Regions from separate parts of the Herbaspirillum sp. NPDC101397 genome, predicted to be linked through region 1. Evidence: riboswitches for the same ligand, from Rfam matches in the RefSeq annotation. Region 1 holds a riboswitch; each other region holds the start of a gene.
What was found. A riboswitch is a leader RNA that binds a small molecule or an ion and turns the genes downstream of it on or off. The one in region 1 is predicted to bind cobalamin.

Region 2: it holds a riboswitch for cobalamin, as region 1 does, so the genes downstream of both, ACIROW_RS22525 (TonB-dependent receptor) here and ACIROW_RS01035 (CbtB domain-containing protein) in region 1, are expected to answer to the same signal.
Region 3: it holds a riboswitch for cobalamin, as region 1 does, so the genes downstream of both, ACIROW_RS05400 (TonB-dependent receptor family protein) here and ACIROW_RS01035 (CbtB domain-containing protein) in region 1, are expected to answer to the same signal.

What each region holds. Positions count from the first base shown of each region.
Region 1 covers NZ_JBIWNS010000001.1:214,019-218,229, forward strand. Annotated here, with positions in the region: gene ACIROW_RS01020 (methyl-accepting chemotaxis protein) at 1-138, shown strand, start outside; gene ACIROW_RS01025 (hypothetical protein) at 396-551, shown strand; gene ACIROW_RS01030 (hypothetical protein) at 598-1,032, shown strand; cobalamin riboswitch at 1,164-1,477, shown strand; gene ACIROW_RS01035 (CbtB domain-containing protein) at 1,642-1,863, shown strand; gene ACIROW_RS01040 (CbtA family protein) at 1,885-2,640, shown strand; gene ACIROW_RS01045 ((2Fe-2S) ferredoxin domain-containing protein) at 2,730-3,068, shown strand; gene ACIROW_RS01050 (cobaltochelatase subunit CobN) at 3,061-4,211, shown strand, end outside.
Region 2 covers NZ_JBIWNS010000011.1:50,140-54,350, reverse strand. Annotated here, with positions in the region: gene ACIROW_RS22530 (ABC transporter substrate-binding protein) at 1-1,133, opposite strand, end outside; cobalamin riboswitch at 1,277-1,528, shown strand; gene ACIROW_RS22525 (TonB-dependent receptor) at 1,780-3,963, shown strand; gene ACIROW_RS22520 (ABC transporter substrate-binding protein) at 3,953-4,211, shown strand, end outside.
Region 3 covers NZ_JBIWNS010000002.1:132,167-136,377, reverse strand. Annotated here, with positions in the region: gene ACIROW_RS05410 (chemotaxis protein CheA) at 1-385, opposite strand, end outside; gene ACIROW_RS05405 (protein phosphatase CheZ) at 385-1,119, opposite strand; cobalamin riboswitch at 1,533-1,794, shown strand; gene ACIROW_RS05400 (TonB-dependent receptor family protein) at 1,857-3,779, shown strand; gene ACIROW_RS05395 (FecCD family ABC transporter permease) at 3,797-4,211, shown strand, end outside.

The DNA.
Region 1 (4,211 bases):
CTCTGGGATGCGGTCAGTGCGTTCCGGGTCGGTTCCGACGCTGAAGCCGGCGAGTTGCAGTTGCTGGCGACTGCTCCGGAAATCGCTCCGCAATTGACACCACGCCGTCCCTCCCTGCTTGGGGTGGCGCCGGCGTAAGAGTTGCGGAAGCCCGAAAAAGTGTTTGTCCTATACGCAGCGCCCGCGCCAGCGGGTAGCCTGTCGCTGTGACGTGAATGGTCGGCGTTGCCTTCGACCCGCGTCGCTTTTAGCTCGACCTTGAGCTTAAATTGCAGCAGAAAGGACATTCCATGCACAAGCCACAAGACATCCCGCCGGTAGAAGTGCCGCCGCTGGATCCGAGCCCGCCGCAGGATCCGATTCCTCACCAGAATCCAATGTGAGGAGGCGTGCGCATGCATACACCGCAAGAACCGCAGGAAACGCCGCCGACCGCGCCGCCACCTAAAGACATCCCGCCGGACGAATACAACCCGGTGGAAGATCCGCCTCTCAATCCGCCCGAGCCCGGCATCCCCGAGCCGCCCGAGACGCCGATCAGAATGGCGTAGAGCCGTGCACGAACAATCAAGCATCACACATGAGGAGTACAGCATCATGGCAACCAGCACATTGGATCCAGACGTCTTGCCGACTTCCGATCGGCAATTAAGCAAAGGCCACGACAACCACGCGCTTGGGCCGGGCGACAGCTCGGACAGCGGCAGCGACATGATGAACATCGCCACCGAAGCCGACAGCGATTCGCACGGCACCGGCGAGCGTGCCTCGGTCGAACGCGGCTCGCGGGACCGCGCTCCGGAAGTGCCGGAGTCGGTCGAGCAAGTCGCCAGTGACGAGGAAAGCGGCGAAGACATCGTCGCCGCCGACGAACGTGAGCTCGAAAAACAGACCGATAGCGTCAAGGAGTCGAAAAAGATCAAGCGTGATCACGATCTCGACGATGCCTTGGAAGACACGTTTCCCGCCAGCGACCCCATCAACCTGACCCCGGAGCCTCCCAAAAAGGTCGCGAGAGGGCCCAATCAGTAACAGAATCACGCAGTAATCCAGGCTTCTGCTGAAGCCCAAAGCGGGCCGGTTATCCATTTGGATAACCGGCCCGCAAGCGTTTATGCAAGCCGATTCCAGGTTGCCAGAATGGCGCGCGACACCTATACTGCCGGGGTAGCATTGCCTTGGGTATCCTGCGAATAGTCATTCGCTGGATTTAATCGGGAAGTCGGTGCGTTTGTCGGTCAATTGCAGTGAACGTCGGTGAATTGCTATTTATCATCGTTTGCAATGCCATGTGATCCGTCAGGCAAAACCCACGCTGCCCCCGCAACGGTAAGCGAATCAGCGAATCTGCATCCAGCCACTGTGCACCGGTGTTACCAACACGGCATGGGAAGGCGCAGATTCCGGTTCCGGCGAGATCATGCTCGCTGTGAACCATTCTCAAGCCCGGAGACCGGCCCTCGGTATAACGACTTGTTTTGCATCGCGGAGGGCGATCGACGGACTGCTTCCGGAATGCTGTTTCTTTGCACCCCGCGTTGTTTCCTGATTTTCCTTCGTGACGGTTCCGCTGCGCTGCTTCGCTTTAGCGCCGCAAGCGGTTGGTTTCAATCCGGCTCAGGCCCATCCGAAGGAAAACACATGGCAATCATCACCGGCGCATCCGCCCACGATACCGATACACTCGACTCCGAGTCCAATTCTGCTTCCGGCGCGCGACTCTGGCGCGATCGCATCCTGCCTGGCCTGACCGCATTCGTGCTCGGCGCCGCACTGATCTACGCTGCCGGATTTGCCTCCGCCGTGGAACTGCACAACGCCGCGCATGACGGTCGTCATTCGGCCGGCTTTCCTTGCCATTAAGACGCCAGGCGGACTACCCCGATGATCAATTTCGCAGTATTGCGACGGATTGCCCCCGTCGTCCTGTTGGCCGGCGCGTTGGCCGGCCTGTTGCTGACGGCCGTGCAGCAGGCGCAAGTCTCCCGCATTATCCTGCAGGCGGAAGTCTACGAAGAAGCCGCAGCCGCCAAGGCGCATGAGCAGTCGCACGCCGCCGCGGTACCAGCTTCTGCTGCAGCTTCCACCGGCGCGCCTGCCGCGTCGGAAGCTCACGAGCATGAACATGAACACGCCGATGAATGGGAACCTGCCAACGGCTTCGAGCGTACCGCTTACACCGTGCTGGCCAACGTCAGCATGGCGATCGGCTTCGGCCTGTTGCTCGCCGCCGCGATCCTGGTCAGCGGCAAGAAAGTGACCTGGCGCTCCGGATTGCTGTGGGGCGTGGCCGGTTACCTGGTGTTCTTCGTCGCACCGTCGCTGGGCTTGCCGCCGGAAGTGCCGGGCACCGTGGCGGCGCCGCTGCATGCGCGCCAGTTGTGGTGGATCATGACGGCCGGATTGACTGCCGCCGGCCTGGGTCTCGGCGTCTATGCGCGCCATTGGACGTTGAAGTTGCTGGGACTGGTCTTGGTGGTTGTGCCACACCTGATCGGCGCACCGCATCCGGCAGTGCCGGGCGGCGCCGCGCCGGAAGAGCTGGCGCAGGCGTTCATCCACGCCACCGCATTGGCCAATGGCATATTCTGGCTGACGTTGGGCGGACTGATCGGTTACTTCTATAAAAAATTCGTCTGAAAATTCGCCTGAAACTCAGGTTGTCATTTTGGATGCCGATCCGGTCACTGCAGCCGGATCGGCATTTTGGTTATTAAGAAACTGAACGCATGAGAACCCACCACCGCCACGTCCTGATGTGCACCGGCCCGCGCTGCACCGAAAACGGCGTGCTGGCCGAAGCCATGTTCGCCGTGCTCGGCGAGCAGATCGACGCGCGCCCCGAGCTGCGCGTCAAGCGCACGCGCACCCACTGCATGGTGGCCTGCAAGGCGCAGGCGCCGGTCGTTGTGGTATATCCCGAAGGCGTCTGGTATCGCTGCGAGGATGCCGCCGCGATCGAACGCGTGGTGATCGAGCATCTGGAAGGCGGGCGCGAAGTCACCGACCTGATCTTCCATCGCCTCGGCAGCGGCGACGTCAATCCCGAGGAACCAGAAAATGTCTGACCAGGCAACACAATCCGTCGCTGCAACGTCTGCACGCATTGCCGTATTGACCCATGCGTCCACCGACCTGGCGATCGTGCATCACGCGTTGACGCAATTGCCGGCCGATTTTCCGCCAACCATCGGCATCAACCTGCAAGGCGTAGAAAACGAAACACGCATGAGCGAGTTGTTGCAGAACGAACTGGCCGACGCTGACATCATCGTGCTGCGCATCCTCGGCCGTCTCGGCAGTGTTGCCGGATTTGCCGAACTGCTGCGTCATGCGCAACGTCAGGGACGCCATCTGATTGCGCTCAGCGGCGCCGGTGAGCCCGACGCCGAACTGGCGGCAGTGTCGACTGTCCCGACAGATGTGCTGCGCGAGGCTCTGGCGTATTTCCACGGCGGCGGCAGCGTGAACCTGGCGCAATTTCTACGCTTCGTGTCGGACCGTTTGCTGCTGACCGGATTCGCTTACGAGTCCGCCGTGGCCTTGCCTGATCACGGGATCTATCATCCGGATCTCGAACAGGATGCGGGCATTGCCGACTGGCTTCAGCTCAGACTTAAATCGCGCATTGATGTCGCAGGCCGCCGCAAACCGGCAGTCGGCATCATCTTTTATCGCGCCCACTGGATGAGCGGCAACACGCGCTTCGTCGATGCGCTGGTGACATCGCTGGAGCAACGCGGCATGGACGTGTTGCCGATTTTTACGGCCTCGCTGCGCACTTCGGCAGCGGACTCCGATCTGCCGGCGGCGCTCAGTTATTTCGCGGGAGAGAAGGGCGCACATGTCGACGTCCTGATCAACACCACGTCCTTCGCGATGGGCGAAATCACGCCGGGCGGTCCGACGCCTGCGGGCTGGTCGGTGTCGGTGCTGGAAAAACTCAACGTGCCCGTGCTGCAGGCCATGACCAGCGGCATGACGCAGGAGCAGTGGGAAATCTCGACGCGCGGCATGAACCCGCTCGACGCCGCCATGAACGTGGTGCTGCCCGAGTTCGACGGCCGCATCATCAGCGTGCCGCTGTCGTTCAAGGCGCAGGCGGCGGGCTTGTCCGGCGACGTGGTGGAGTTTCATCCCGTGGCCGACCGCGTTGAACGCATCGCCGGCCTGGCGGCGCGCTTCGCGCGTTTGCGCGCGCTCGACAATGC
Region 2 (4,211 bases), on a different contig from region 1:
CCGTCCTTGACGCCGGTGCGGCCGACGAAAGCACCCAGCGTCGACTGGTGATCCTGCGCGCGGTAGGTGATGGTCGCCACCGGCGTCTCCACCTTCAGACCTGAAAACGCTGCCGCCAGTTTGTCCGAATCGGCGCTGCCGGCTTTCTTCAGCCCGGCCGCAATCGACATCAGCGCGCTGTAACCGACCAGCGAACCGTTGCGTGGATAGTCGTTGTATTTCTTGCGATAGGCGTCGACGAATTTCTTGTGCTCGGGCGTATTGATGGCGTACCACGGGTAGCCGGTCACGAGCCAGTTGCTGGGCGCTTCCGCGCGCAGCGGGTCGAGGTATTCCGGCTCGCCCGACAGCAGCGACACCACTTCGCGTCCTTCAAACAGACCGCGTGTATTGCCTTCGCGCACGAACTTGCCGAGGTCGGTCGCGAACAGCACGTTGAAGATCGCATCCGGCTTGGCGTCCGCCAGGGCTTGCGTGACCGCGCCGGCGTCGATCTTGCCCAGCGGCGCCGCCTGCTCGGCGACGAATTCGATGTCCGGCTGCGTCGCCTTCATCAGCGTCTTGAAGCTGGCGACGGCGGATTGGCCGTATTCATAATTCGGATAGACGATGGCCCAGCGCTTCTTCTTGAGCTTGGCGGCATCCTTGACCAGCGACGCCACCAGCATGTAGGTCGAAGGACGCAAACGATAGGTGTACTTGTTGCCGTTGTGCCAGACGATCTTGTCGGTCAGCGGTTCGGCCGCGAGGAAGAATATCTTGCGCTGCTTGGCGTAGTCGGTCAGCGCCAGACCGGTGTTGGACAGGAAGCCGCCGAACAGAAGCGACACCTGTTCGCGCTTGACCAGCTCTTCGGCCACACGCACCGAGTCGCCCGGATTGCCGTTGTCGTCGCGCGAAATCACTTCCAGCTTCTTGCCGAGCACGCCGCCTGCGGCGTTGATTTCTTCCAGCGCCATTTCCCAGCCCTGGCGGTACGGCTCGAGGAAAGCCGGCTGTGCCTTGTAGCTGTTGATCTCGCCGATCTTGATGGTGGCCTGGGCGGCGGCGTTGCCGGAAAAACCTGCGGTGGCCAGCACCGCCGCAACGGCGGTGAACTGCAGTATGTTCGTAAAGCGGAGTCGCGAATTCATGGTGTCCTTCCCGGTAAAGACGACAAGTATAGCGAGCGTCGGGAATTTGCACCTGTACGCGTCCTTGTTGCAGGAAGGAAAATATTCAGCATGTCAGCAACGGCGGACCCGGACGGCCGCATTGCAGGAAGCCATCTGCGCACGTATCATGGCGGAGTTTTGGTGCTCGCGGTCAGATTCCTTGACCGCAGTTAAACGGGAAACACGCGCTGTGTATTAGTTTGTTGCAGCGGCAAACGTGTGCTGTCCCCGCAACGGTAAAACAGGCGTCGCGCATTGATGTAGCGCGACAGGTTTCCTCCATAGTCCACTGTGCCGCTTCAGATTTCAGGCATGGGAAGGCGAGGCGATCGGCCCTGTTAGCCCGGATACCGGCCAGAACGGATGGAAGCGAGCGGCCGGGGTATGTCGTGAACTGCGAAGCACTGCGCACTGCATACCGAATCCGTCATCCGCTCGACCGCCTCCGTTTGCGAGAGCTGTCGTCGCTTGCCGCATTCGTGCGTCCGCCGTCTTCGCACTTCACTCACTCACCGTTTTGCCCGTTTCCTTTGATCACAGCGCGCGGGGATGCGCGCCGTACAAAAACAGACCGCCACCATACACCACGCGCCACGGATATGGCGGTCATCAAAGGGAAGCTCACATGAAACACTCTGCATCGCTGCGCACGGGCAAACCGCGCCTGTCTCATTTGCCGTATGCGCTGGCCGGCGCGTTCGGTACCTTTGCCGCCCTCCACGCCGGCGCCGCCTTCGCACAAGCGACCGAGGCCTCGCTACCCGAGATCACGGTATCGACCCAGGACGGCGGCAGCCTGAAGGCGCCCTCGACCGCCGGCGGCCGTCTCAACCTGACGCCGCTGGAAACCCCGGCCAGCGTCGCCGTCATCATGGGCGACACCATCCGCGACCGTGGCTACCAGACCCTGCTCGACGCCGAAACGCGCTCGCCCGGCGTGACCTCGGTGCCGTTTTCCGGCAACGGCAACAACTCGCTGTCGGCGCGCGGCTTCTACGGCCCCAATTCGATTTCGCAACTGTACGACGGCTTGCAGTTGTACAACGCCGGCGGCGTCGTGACCTTCCCGGTCGATCCGTGGAATGTGGAACGCGTGGAGTTCCTCAACGGCCCCGCTTCGGTGCTGTACGGCACGGGCTTCGTCGGCGGCGCGGTCAACGTCGTGCCCAAGCGGCCCGATCTGAATCTGAAACAGCAGTCCAATGAGGTGCAGTTTTCGGCCGGCTCCTTCGGCACCTATCGCAAGGCCTTCGACAGCACCGGCCCGCTCAGCGACACGCTGGCCTATCGCCTCGACGTCAGCCACGTCAATTCGGACGGTTGGATGGACCGCGGCCGCAGCGACAGCCTGACCGTGTCCGGTTCGCTGCTGTGGAAAGCCACGCGCGACCTGACTCTGACGCTGGCCAACGACTACGCCGATATCCATCCGGGCAGCTACGAAGGCACGCCCATCGTCAACGGCGCCATCGTACCCGGCACGCGCTTCAAGAATTACAACGTCGATGACGCCCAGGTGCGCTTCACCGAAAACCGCACCTATCTGCGCGCGCGTTACGAGCTCAACGACAAGGTCGTGCTCAACAACGACGTCTACCTGATCAAGCACGACCGCCGCTACAAGGAAACCTATACCTACACGTACAACCCGGCCACCGGCAACGTCGCGCGCTCCAACTACCGCGACATCGTCGGCGCACAGACCCAATACGGCGATCACGGCTACGCCACCATCGACAGCGAGCTGTTCGGCAACAAGAACCAGCTGGTGGTCGGCTTTGACCTCAACCGCTCACTCTACGACCGCAACGACAACACCAACGCCGCGGGCAACTTCGCCGGCAGCACCACCGTCAATGCGCTCAACTTCAATCCGGGCACGTTCGCACAGGGCAACTCGCCGGCCATCCGCGCCTTGTATCGCGTTACCGTCGACCAGGCCGGATTGTTCCTGCAAGACCGCTATCAGCTGAACAAGCAATGGGCCATCACCGGCGGGCTGCGCGGCGACAACTACCAGACCAAGCGCGATGACTTCATCACGCGCCTGACCGCCAACGGCAACCAGAATGCGGTGTCATGGAATACCGGCGTGGTCTTCACACCGGTGACCGACACCTCGCTGTACGCACAATACGCGGTGGCATCCGATCCGGTCACCTCGCTGGCCAGCATCAGCGCATCGCAGATGCAGTACGGCGTGTCCAAGGGCAAGCAGGCCGAAGTCGGCGTCAAGCAAGCCTTGTGGAACGGCCGCGTGGAATGGACGCTGGCGGCTTATCGCATCATCAAGAACAACCTGCTGGCGCCGAACATCAACAACACCGCCCTCTCCGACACCGTCGGCCAGCAATCGTCGCGCGGCCTGGAAGGCTCGCTGACCTTCAAGCTCAACGACGACTGGCGCGTCGAGGCCAATGCCTCGGTGCTGCAGGCGCGCTTCGATAACTTCGTCGCCACGGTCGGCGGCAAGGCGACCTCGCTGGCCGGTTACCGTCCGCAGTTCGTGCCGAAACGCACCGGCAACCTGTTCGTGCTGTGGAACGCCACGCCGCAAGTGGAAGCCCGCACCGGCGCCCATTACGTCAGCGATCGCTACTCGGACAACACCGACCAGTCGCGCCTGCCGGCGTACACCGTGCTCGACGCCGGCGTGGCGTGGAAGGCGACTCCGAAGCTGAAGTTCGATTTGCGCATCGACAACCTCACCGACAAGGTCTACGCCGCATCGACCTACGCCGGCACGGCGACGCAATGGATCCTGGGCGCACCGCGCACCTACACGGTCACCGGCAACTATGCGTTTTGACCGGATCATTCCGCTGCAGCAACAGCAGCAGCCCCAACGACGACGGCTGTTGCTGCTGTCGCTGGGGCTGCCGTTGCTGGTGCGGGCGCCCTCGGTCCATGCCGCAGACACCCTTCACAGCCTGACGTTCAAGGACGACGTCGGTCGTGAACTCACCCTGAAGACGCCGCTGAAACGCGTGGTCGTCTTCAACCGCTACACCACCGAATTCGTGCGCGCCGTGGCCGGCATGCAGCCGGTGGTGGGCG
Region 3 (4,211 bases), on a different contig from region 1:
TGCCTTCAATGGCTTGCGTCAGAATGTCTTCAAGGTCCTGCGGCATCGACGCCAGGCTGGCCGGATCGGCGCCGTTGGCCAGCTCGTTGAGCTGGTCGGCGACAAAGCCGCTGGCCTGCAGCGCCGCTTCGATCGCCAGCGGCGTGACCGGCGCCTTGCCGGTGCGCAGGGCGTCGAACAGGTTTTCCGTCAGGTGACAGGCCGATACCATGGCCGGCAAATTGACGAAGCCCGCACCGCCCTTGATGGTGTGGAAGGCGCGGAAAACCGCGTTCAGAATTTCCAGATCGTCAGGATGCCGTTCAAGAGTCAGCAGATGCTCTTCAACGCTAGTCGCGAGGTCCAAGGCCTCAACGACAAAATCCTTGAGCATTTCGTCATCCATTAGAACCCCAGGTTAGCGAGTAAGTCATCCACATCATTCTGCGCCATGGCCGAGCCGGGAGCAGAAGGTCCGTTCAACAACTCAACCGGCTTGTCGGCCTGGATCGCCGCCTTGACTTCCGGCGGTGCGTTGTCGCGCAGCAGTTGCGCAAGTTCGCGTTCCGCCACGGCGGTGATGCCGACGATCTTCTTGATCAACTGCCCGGTGATGTCCTGGAAGTCCTGCGCCATCATGATTTCGAGCATGCGGGCTTTTTCGACCTCGGTGGCTTCGATCACGGCGGAAGAGAATTTCTTGGAATCGTTGGCCAGGTTCTTGAATTCGTCGATGGTCATCTGGCCGGCAAACAGGCGCGCCCAGCGGTCATCGATGTCCTTGGCTTTGCTGGCGAGTGCGTCCTGCGCAGGCATGCCGGCGTCAATCGAATTGAGCACCTTGTTGGCGGCTTGTTCGGTCAGCGTGGCGACATGCTCCAGGCGACCCTGGGCATCGCCGATCTGCGATGCGACGTCTGACAGCGAGCGGTCGTAGCCGAGTTCGCGCATGGAGTCGTGCAACAAGCGAACGATGCCGCCCAGGCGTTCGTACATGGGCTTGTCGGTCTGGTCTTCGAGCGGATCTTCTGTTGCGGCCGAGGGGGCCGAAGCTGCCGGCGCGGCTGCCGGGACTGAAGCCGGCAGGGTTTGCGCCGAAATCTCGTCGAATAGTGCTTCTAAATCAACGTCGTCACTCATGATCTTGGTATCTCCATACAAATTTGATGCGTTATTTGCTTCCGCCGCGAGGCAGGTAATCTGTCACAACTGAATTACATGGTTCGACGAGATGGTTCGGTGATATGAAGCTCCTGTTGCTGTAAGTGCGCGGCAGCGGCCGCCGGATATCCATTGCATATCGGCAACAAATAAAAAATCTGTAGAGAGCTTGCCCCTGTTTTTGCCCGATCCCCCGGAGAGTGTCCCGGTAGGGACGGACTTCCGCTATTTGTTGAATGGATTATAAGTCCCTGTCAAGCGGCTCCATCGGCTAAAAAGCGATGAAAATTCCCCATTTAAATGGCGTTATGACGATCTTGTTGATCTTCGGGCAATCATAATGCAAGCCCGCTTCGTTTGTCACGGATGATTGCCGCCTGTGGCGTTGGCGCATACAATTGCGCCGTTTTGGTGCTCGCCGGCATGTTCGTGCCGGCAGTTAAACGGGAAGCACGGCGCGGTCGCCTGGGATACCAGGATCTCCGCCAACGTGCGCTGCCCCCGCAACGGTAAGCAAGCGCCGTTCCTTGTCGGAACGGCAACCTGCCGACTTCGCCACTGTGACCCTCCCGCATCTTTCGCGCGGCAAGGCATGGGAAGGCGCGGCGGGCCAGGCTTGCAGCCCGGATACCGGCCACGACAGGGGAACGCCCAGGCGTTCCATTTCAATCCGGCTTGCGGGGAGGCAGGCCCGGAGATCATTGCAAAACGACATCATGAAATTCACCGTCCCATCCCGCCGCGGCGCGATCGCCTGCGCTGTGTTTTCACTTGCACAATCGCTGGCGCAGGCCGCCGACGACCCCGGCCTCACGCCGGTCGTCGTTACGGCGTCGCGCTTTCCGAACGATCCTGCGTTTCCGCCCGTGGGCGCGACCATGATCGGCGCCGAAGACATCCGCAACGCCGGTATCGACAACGTCAACGAGGCGATCCGCAAACTGGGTGGCGTGTATGGCCGTCAAAGCCTGGCGGGGCCGGGCGACTTCGCGCTAGACATGCGCGGCTTCGGCAGCAATGGCGATCAGAACATGGTGATCCTGATCGACGGCGTCCGACTGTCGGAAAACGAGTTGTCGACCGCCTTGCTGTCGTCGGTGCCGATCGACTCGGTCGAGCGCATCGAGATCGTACGCGGCGGCGGCAGTGTACTGTATGGCGACGGCGCCACCGGTGGCACGATCCAGATCGTCACCAAACGCCCGGCTGCGGATGCAATCCGCGGCAGCGTGGTCGGCGAAATCGGCAGCAACGGTTTGCGCAGCGGCCGCGCCAGCGTCGCCAAGGGCTGGGACGGCTTCGCCCTGAATGCCGCGTACAGCAAACAGCATGCCGACAACTACCGCGACAACAATGCTTCCAACCAGGAGAATTTCAGCGGCACGGCGCAATGGTTTTCCAATCAAGGTCGCTTCGGCTTGCGGGTTGATCTCGCACGCGCCGACTACGGCCTGGCCGGCTCGCTGAGCATGGCGCAATTCCTCACCAATCCGCGTCAGGCCACCACGCCGAAAGATTACGGCTCCTACGACAGCGACCGCATCACCGCTTTCTTCGAGCGCAAGTTCGGCGCGCTGGAAGCCGCGGCCGAGTTGTCGCATCGCGAAAAGATTTCGCGTTCCAGCTATGGCGGAGGCGCGGTCAGTGAAGTGCATAGCCGCACCACCCAGTTCTCGCCGCGCTTGCGCCACATCGCCGAAGGTGGCGTGTTGAAGAACGAACTGGTGGCCGGCGTCGATTTCTCCGAATGGGGGATCGGCAACGTCGACGGCAGCGGGGACGCGGCGCAGACTGCGCGCGCGGCCTACGTGCGCGACGAAGTGCAGATCGCCGGCAACACCCGTATCGCGCTGGGTTTGCGCCATGAGGTCATGGACAAGCGCAGCACCGCCAACGCCTACGACAAGGCGCAAGGCGTCAACGCCTGGGAGGTGCAGGCGAGCCACGCGGTGCTGCCGTCGCTGCGCCTGTTCGGTAAAGCCGGTCAAAGTTACCGGTTGCCGACCGCGGACGAAAACCGCGGCATCGTGCTGGCGGCCGGACAAATCCTCAAGCCGCAGACTTCGCATGACCTGGAGTTCGGCGCCACCTGGGGCGGCGCCGACAACAATGCCACGCTCAGGTGGTTTCGACATCGCATCAAGGATGAGTTGTTTTACGATCCCACCGTCGGCGCATTTGGTGCCAACGTCAATCTCGATCCGACCAAGCGGCAGGGCGTCGAATTGGAAGCCGCCGCGCGCCTGAACGCCGACTTCAGCCTCAAGGCGAATTTCCAACACATTGCAGCCGCCTTCACGGACGGTCCGAATGCCGGCAAGGAAATGGTGCTGGTGCCAAAGAATACTGCCTCGGCGCGGCTCAACTGGCAGTCCGGCAACCAGACCGTCAACCTCGGTGTGCTGTGGGCCGATGCGCAGCGCTACGGCAGTGACTTCAGCAATACCTGCAATGCGCGCATGCCGTCGTACACCACGGTCGATGCGCGCTACGCGATGCGCGTGAGTACGTGGGAGCTGGCGCTGACCGGCAGCAACCTGGGCGACCGGCGTTATTTCTCGCAAGCCTTCGGCTGCGCCTCGGGCATCTATCCGGAAAGCGGCCGTGCAGTAAAATTCACCGCCCGTTACGACTTTTAAATCACCTCAAGGACTTCATGCGCAGAGCGATCTTGGTGCTTTCCTGCCTGGCCGTATTGGCCGGGCTGGCGCTCGTGCTGGCGGGTCTGTGCGGCAGCACCGGCTGTCTGCGCCCAAGCGGTGATCCTGCCGATATCGCCATGCTGCTGCAATTGCGCGTGCCGCGCGCGTTGACGGCGTTCACCGTCGGCGCCTTGCTGGCGATGGCGGGCGCGCTGATGCAGGTATTGCTACGCAATCCCTTGGCTGAACCCTATGTGCTTGGCGTCTCCGGCGGATCTGCGGCGGGTGCCTTGCTGGCGATGCTATTGGCTGCGTCCATCGGTTTGCCGCGCCAGAATATCGCTGCCGTCGGCGCTGCATTGGGCGCCGGCCTGGCGGTGCTGCTGCTGTTCGGCCTGGTCGGGAAATCGCTGCGGCGCTTGCCGCTGT